2 regions of the Mesorhizobium sp. WSM4810 genome follow, and region 2 is predicted to be linked to the other one. Evidence: predicted binding sites of a transcription regulator. Region 2 holds the regulator's gene; the other holds the start of a gene.
What was found. Region 2 encodes PhoB, which activates phosphate uptake and scavenging genes when phosphate is short. Its sites were predicted from a motif close to TGTCATNNANCTGTCAT; they were not measured.
Positions count from the first base shown of each region.

Region 1: the regulator PhoB is predicted to act here: its motif matches at 1,768-1,784, upstream of phnF (phosphonate metabolism transcriptional regulator PhnF).

Region 1 covers NZ_JBVVQV010000008.1:178,352-181,760, reverse strand. The annotation lists gene AC0L3O_RS14850 (carbon-phosphorus lyase complex subunit) at 1-609, opposite strand, end outside; gene phnH (phosphonate C-P lyase system protein PhnH) at 611-1,222, opposite strand; gene phnG (phosphonate C-P lyase system protein PhnG) at 1,222-1,686, opposite strand; gene phnF (phosphonate metabolism transcriptional regulator PhnF) at 1,809-2,558, shown strand; gene AC0L3O_RS14830 (zinc-binding alcohol dehydrogenase family protein) at 2,567-3,409, opposite strand, start outside.
Region 2 covers NZ_JBVVQV010000005.1:357,473-360,881, reverse strand. The annotation lists gene AC0L3O_RS10885 (ROK family protein) at 24-1,271, shown strand; gene phoB (phosphate regulon transcriptional regulator PhoB) at 1,541-2,230, opposite strand; gene phoU (phosphate signaling complex protein PhoU) at 2,247-2,954, opposite strand; gene pstB (phosphate ABC transporter ATP-binding protein PstB) at 2,990-3,409, opposite strand, start outside.

The DNA of each region.
Region 1 (3,409 bases), on a different contig from region 2:
CTCGTCGCCGCGTGACAGCGCCTGCAGGCGGATGTCGCGCGCCATCGGGAACTCCAGCGGCTCGCGGGTGATGTCGCCCGGGATATGGTCCTGCGGCATGTCGCCATCGGGCTCGATCAGGCCTTCGCGGGCGAGGATGGCGGAGACGCGCGGCATGGCGTCCGCGTCGCTGGCACGCTGCAGCGGCTCGGCGACGTCGCCGCCCGCGGCGAGTTCGGGGTCGAGCAACCTGTGCGTGTAGTCGAAGGTCGGGCCGAGCAGCTGGCCGCCGGGAAGATCCTTGTAGGTCGCCGACACGCGCCGCTCGACCAGCATCGCCCCGGTGTCGATCGCCCTGGTGTAGCCGAAGCGCGGCAGCGTGGTGCGATAGGCGCGAACCAGGAAGATCGCCTCGATCATGTCGCCGCGCGCCTGAACGATGGCCAGCGCCGCCAATTCACGGTCGTAGAGCGAACCTTCGCTCATCACCCGGTCGACGCCGAGCGCCAGCTGCTCGACGATCTGGTCGAGGCGAAGCGCCGGCACGGAACGGTCGCCGCGGCGGCGGTCGGCGAGCAGGGCGTGGGCGTTGGCAATGGCCGCTTCACCGCCTTTTACCGCGACATACATATCACGCCTCCATCGTCTTGATGCGCGTCGTACGCGGCAGGCAGGCAACGCCTTCCGGGGTGGCGAGGATAAGGTCGACACCACGGGGGAAACGCTGATTGTTCTGCTTCCATTGTTCGACGAAGTGGCGCGGCATCTGCGCCGGCGCGATTGTCGCGGTTGTTTCGATGCCAGGACCTTCGAGCAGCAGCGGCGCGCCTGAGACGAGATCGCTGACCTGCAGGATCAGCGTCGTCGAGCGGTCGGGATAGTCCTGGGTGCCTTGTGAAAAGCCGTCGAGCGCCATCATCTCGGCCGGCGTGGCGATCAGCGCGAAATGCGCATCGGCTGGCGTGTGGGCCAGTGGCGCGCCGGTGTGGAAGCCGAGCCAGGATTTCATCGCTGCTGGGGCCTGCAGAACGAGGTCGAGCCAGAGCGGCGTGTCGTTGTCGCACAGCGCCAGCGCGATGGCGCCCGCGGTGGCCGACAGCGGCGCCGGTGGGCGGGCAAAGACCGGCAGAGGCTGCAGGGTGCCCGGCCGCGCCATTGCGTCCATCACGGCGCGGAACACTGTCTGGGCGTCGAACACCGGATTGGCAAAGCCGCCCTCGATCGCTTGCGTTGCGATGTCCATCAGTCTTCTCCGCGTACCATGGTGAAGAAATCGACCTTCGTTGCCGCCGTCTCGGCGCGCCGCCGCTCACGTCGGCTGGCCAGTGCGGCCTGCAGCGGCGCAATGAGTTTGCTCTCGACCTCGTTGCGGCGGGTGGGATCCTGCCAGAGCGCGTCGGCGATCGCCGCCAGTTTTGCTTTCTGCTTGTCACGGCCGAGCGCATAGCAGTGGCCGACTTCTCCCGAGGCAAGCCGCACAGTCGCGCGGGTGACCGTCGCCTCGCCGACGTTGAATGGTGCGCCGCCGCCGCCGATGCGGCCACGCACGGTGACCAGGCCGGTTTCAGGGCCGCGCAGGAGTTCTGCTTCCGAAGGCAGGCCGGCTTCGTTCCAGAGGCGGACGATATCGTCGCCGGTCGATTGCGCCAACGTCGCCATGACGGCCTTGCGCTCAAGCTGCTGATCGCGCGCTTCCTGTCCTCGCATGGTTGACATTCCCTTGCATCGAAAATTCGTCCATTGATATGGACAATTATACAAATTATATCTATTTTCTAAAGCGTGTCCATGACGGACGGATGACAGCGCGAAAAGATCGGGGCAAAGAAATGATCGGTCAGCAGATGGCCAGCAGCTTGGAGCGGCGCAGCGGCGTCTCGCTGTGGCGGCAGATCGCCGACCAGATCCTGCAGTCGATCGCCGTCGGCGACTTTGCCGAGAATGCTGCATTGCCACCGGAAGTTGCACTGGCCCAGCGCTATGGCGTCAACCGCCATACGGTGCGCAGCGCCATCGCCGCACTGGTGCAGGATGGCGTGCTCAGGGCCGAACAGGGGCGCGGCACCTTCGTGCTGTCGCGCAAGCGCCTGTCCTATCCGATCGGCGCCCGCACCCGTTTTTCGGAGGGCTTGCAAGGGCAGGCGTCGGAGCGCCGCAGCGTGCTGCTCGAATCGGCGGTCGAGCCGGCCAGCCGGCGCGTCGCCGAAGGGCTGGGGCTTGCCAGGGGTTCGACTGTCATACGCCTCGAGACACGCGGCGAAGCCGATGGGCAACCGGTCTCGCGTGCGACCGGCTGGTTCGACGCGGCTCGCTTCGCCGGCATCGATGCCGCCATGGCCGAAACCGGATCGGTGACCGCCTCATTCCGGCGTTTCGGCATCGGTGACTATCTCAGACAATCGACGGTGTTGTCGGCCCGCCACGCGGACGCCGCCGACCTTGCCGATCTTAATCTGCAGCCCGGCGCCATCGTGCTGGTCACGGTCGCCGTCAACGTCACGCCGGACGGCCAGCCGATCCAGTTTGCCGAAACCCGGTTTCCGGCTGAGCGGGTCGAGCTCAAGATATCGGCGCTTTAAAGTCCGGTTCATCCGACCTGGATGACGGCCTTGATCAGGCCGGATTTCTCATGCGCCCAGCGGGCGAGGTCGCGCGGCGTGTCGCCAAGCGTCGTGCGATGGGTGACGAGCTTTGCCAGCGGCACAGCACCATCGCGGATCGAGGCGGCGACATGGTCGAAGTCGACGCGCAGAGCGTTGCGGCTGCCGATCAGCGTCATCTCGCGCTTGTGGAATTCAGGATCGGAAAAGACGATGTCGTCCTTGACGACGCTGACCAGGACCAGCGTCCCGCCATGCGCGACATGGGCGAAGGCTGACTGGACGGACTGAGTGTTGCCGGTGGCATCGAAAATCACGTCAAAACCTTCGCCGTTGGTCGCCTCGCGAACCAGATCGGTCGCAGACTGCCGTGATGCGTCGAGGGTGGCGAAGCCGAGTTCGCTTGCGGCGAAGCCAAGCCTTTCCGCGCTCATGTCGAGCAGCGTCACGTCGAGACCGGCGATGCGGGCAAACAGCGCCGTGCCGAGGCCGATCGGCCCGGCACCGATGACCAGCGTGCGCGCGCCGGGATCAGCCAGCGAGCGCCGCACGGCATGCGCCCCGATCGCCAGGAATTCGACGGCGGCGGCATCGGCCAGCGACAGGCCGTTGGCCGGATAAAGATTTTGCGCCGGCACCAGGATCCGTTCGCACATGGCGCCGTCGCGGTGGACGCCGAGCACCTCGATCCTGACGCAGCAATTCGGCTTGCCTAGGCGGCAGGCGCTGCATTTGCCGCAAGCGAGATACGGGTTGATGATCACCGGCTCGCCCACCGGCAGGTCGACGCCTTCGCCGGCCTCGATCACGGTGCCGGAGACCTCGTGACC
Region 2 (3,409 bases):
GCGGCAATGAGGAGGAAAAAAAAATGTCGGTGGGAATCCGTCATGACGATCTGCGCCGGCGCAACCGGGCGATGGTGATTTCGGCCGTGCGCCGGGCAGGCCAGCCGTCGCGGACCGAGATCGCCGCGACCACCGGCCTCAGCCATTCGACCATATCGGCGATCTCTGCCGACCTGATCCAGGAAGGCATCCTGGCCGAGAGCAAGGCGAGCGAGACGGTTTCGTTGAAACGCGGCCGGCCGCAGGTCGGCCTCAGCCTCAATCCGCAAGCCGCTGCGGTGTTGGCCGTCGTGTTGTCGCTGAATTTCCTGTCGGTCGCCGTCATCAATTATGCCGGGCAAGTGGTCGCCGAGGAACAGCGCCGGCTGGACACGCTGACCATGTCGCGTGACGCGCTGATCGACGAATGTGTCGCCATCGTCCGGCGCCGGCTCGAAGATCCCGACCTCGATGTCCAAAGCGTCGCCCGCATCGCGCTGGCGATCCAGGGCATCACCGATTCCCACGCGCGCGCCATGTTGTGGTCGCCGATCACGCCGCAGACGAACATCGCCTTCGCCGACATTCTGGAACGCGAGTTCGGCATCCCTGCCATCATGGAGAACGACTGCAACATGATGGCCGTGGCGCTGCGCTGGCGCCACCCGGATCGCTACCGCGACGATTTCATCGCCATCCTGCTCTCGCACGGCATCGGTATGGGGCTGGTGCTGAAGGGCGAGCTGTTCACCGGCACCCACTCCTCAGGCGGCGAATTCGGCCACATGATCCATCGGCCGGGCGGCGCGCTTTGCCGCTGCGGGCGGCGCGGCTGCGTCGAGGCTTATGCCGGCAACTACGCCATCTGGCGCAACGCAAGGCTGTTGAGCGAGAACGCCGAGCCGGTCGCCGATGTCAGCGACGCCGACATGCGGGCCTTGGCGGCCCGGGCGCGCGAGATGGACGGACCGGAGCGCGAAGCCTACCGCAAGGCCGGCGAGGCGCTCGGCTTCGGGCTCGGCAGCCTGTTTGCGCTGATCGATCCGGCGCCGGTGGCCATGGTCGGCGCCAGCGCTGCCGCCTTCGACCTGATCGAGCCGGCCCTGCGCGAGGCCATCGCCCAGACCGCCGGCGGCCAGCATTCGGGTTCGATTTCCTTCGACACCGAGCCGAACGAGCTGCCGCTGATCCGCGAAGGTTGCGCCATGCGGGCGCTAAGCTTCGTCGACCAGGAGATTTTCGCGCCGAGCATCCAGGCACGAGCCGGCTCGGTCGGAAAGAACGTGGCTTGAAGGATTCCCGGGTCGCGACTTGGGGTGTGTTGAGATTCAGGTCAGGCCGAGTCGAGAATGGTGGGTTCCGAGAACCGGAGCGGAGCGTACTTTTGGGTACGTGAGCCCGCGCATGACCCCGAAATCGAGATCGATTTCGGAAAGGTCGTGCGCAAAATCAAAGTTCTACAGCGTCCTTTGCGTGCCCAACAGGGCGCGCGGCGCTGTAGGTAAGCGCAGGAAGCCGCCGTTCGCAGGCCGGCATCACCTGAATATCAGCACATCCCTAGCTAGTCTTCCCTGATCGCATAGCCGGCGCCGCGGATGGTGCGGATGACATCGGGCATGCGACCATTGTTGACCGCCTTGCGCAACCGGCCGACATGGACGTCCACCGTGCGCTCGTCGATGTAGATCGTCTCGCCCCAGACATTGTCGAGCAACTGACTGCGCGAGAAGACCCGGCCCGGGTGGCGCATCATGAATTCGAGCAGCCGGAATTCGGTCGGCCCGAGCCGGATCTCGCTCTTCTTGCGATAGACCCGGTGCGATTCACGATCGAGCATGATGTCGCCGACCTTGAGCACGCTGGACAGCACTTCCGGCTTGGCGCGGCGCAGCAGCGCCTTGACCCTGGCCATGAATTCCGGTGTCGAGAACGGCTTGACCAGATAGTCGTCGGCTCCGGTCGAAAGGCCGCGCACCCGGTCGCTCTCCTCGCCGCGCGCGGTCAGCATGATGATCGGCAGCCGCTCGGTTTCGGGGCGCACCCGAAGGCGCCGGCAAAGCTCGATGCCGGAAACCGCCGGCACCATCCAGTCGAGCACCAAAAGATCGGGCACGTTTTCCTGCAGCCGGATTTCGGCCTCGTCGCCGCGCGTCACCACCTCGACCTGATAGCCTTCGGATTCAAGATTGTAACGGAGGAGGACGCCCAGCGGCTCTTCATCCTCCACCACCATGATGCGCGGCGCGATCATCGGCCGGTCACTCCTGTCATGTCGCCGGCGCCGACATCGTCGTTTCGTCGAGCTTCGGGCGATCCGCCGGCAATTGCTGCCCGGTCACGACAAAGTAGGCGTTTTCGGCGATGTTGGTGACGTGATCGCCGATACGCTCGAGATTCTTGGCGCAGAACAGAAGGTGCGTGCAGGCGGTGATGTTGCGCGGATCCTCCATCATGTAGGTCAGGAGCTCGCGAAAAACCGCCGTGTATTTCACGTCGATCTTCTGGTCGTCGGCGCGCAGTTCCTTCAACGCGCCGGCATCGCGCGACACATAGTGCTCGACCACGCCGCGCAGCTGCACAAGAACGAGGTCCGCCATCGCGTCGATACCGTGCGACAGATTACGCGGCGTCGCGCTCTGCCCGACTGCGCTGACCCGCTTGGCTATGTTCTTGGCCAGATCGCCGATGCGCTCGAGATCGCCCGCCATGCGGATTGCGCCAACCACGGCGCGCAGATCCTGCGCCATCGGCTGCCGCTTGGCGATCAGCGTGATGGCGCTGTCATCGAGTTCGCGCTGCCGCGCATCCATGATGGCGTCGTCCGAGACGACGCGCTGCGCCATCGCATTGTCCGACGCAAGCAACGCGCGGATCGAGGCCGCGACCATTGCGGCGGCGAGCTCGTCCATGTCGCGGATCAGCCGGTCGATGTGCTCCAGTTCCTCGTCGAAAGATGCGACGGTGTGTTCACCCATGGTGCTGTCCTCGTGTTCGAAATTCGCCGGACCGCTCAGCCGAACCGGCCGGTGATGTAGTCCTGGGTGCGCTTGTCGTCGGGGTTGGTGAACATCTTGTCGGTCGCGCCCTCCTCGACCAGATAGCCGAGATGGAACATCGCCGTGCGTTGCGACACGCGCGCCGCCTGCTGCATCGAATGGGTGACGATGACGATCGTATAGTTCTGGCGCAGTTCGTCGATCAGTTCCTCGACGCGGGCGGTGGCGATCGGATCGAGCGCCGAACAGGGCTCGTCCATCAGGATCACTTCCGGCGACACCGCGATGGCGCGCGCGATGCACAGGCGCTGCTGCTGTCCGCCGGACAGTCCGGTACCCGACTCGAGCAGGCGATCCTTGACCTCGTTGAACAGGCCGGCCTTCTTCAGGCTCGATTCGACGATGCCGTCCAACTCGGCCTTGCTCCTGGCCAG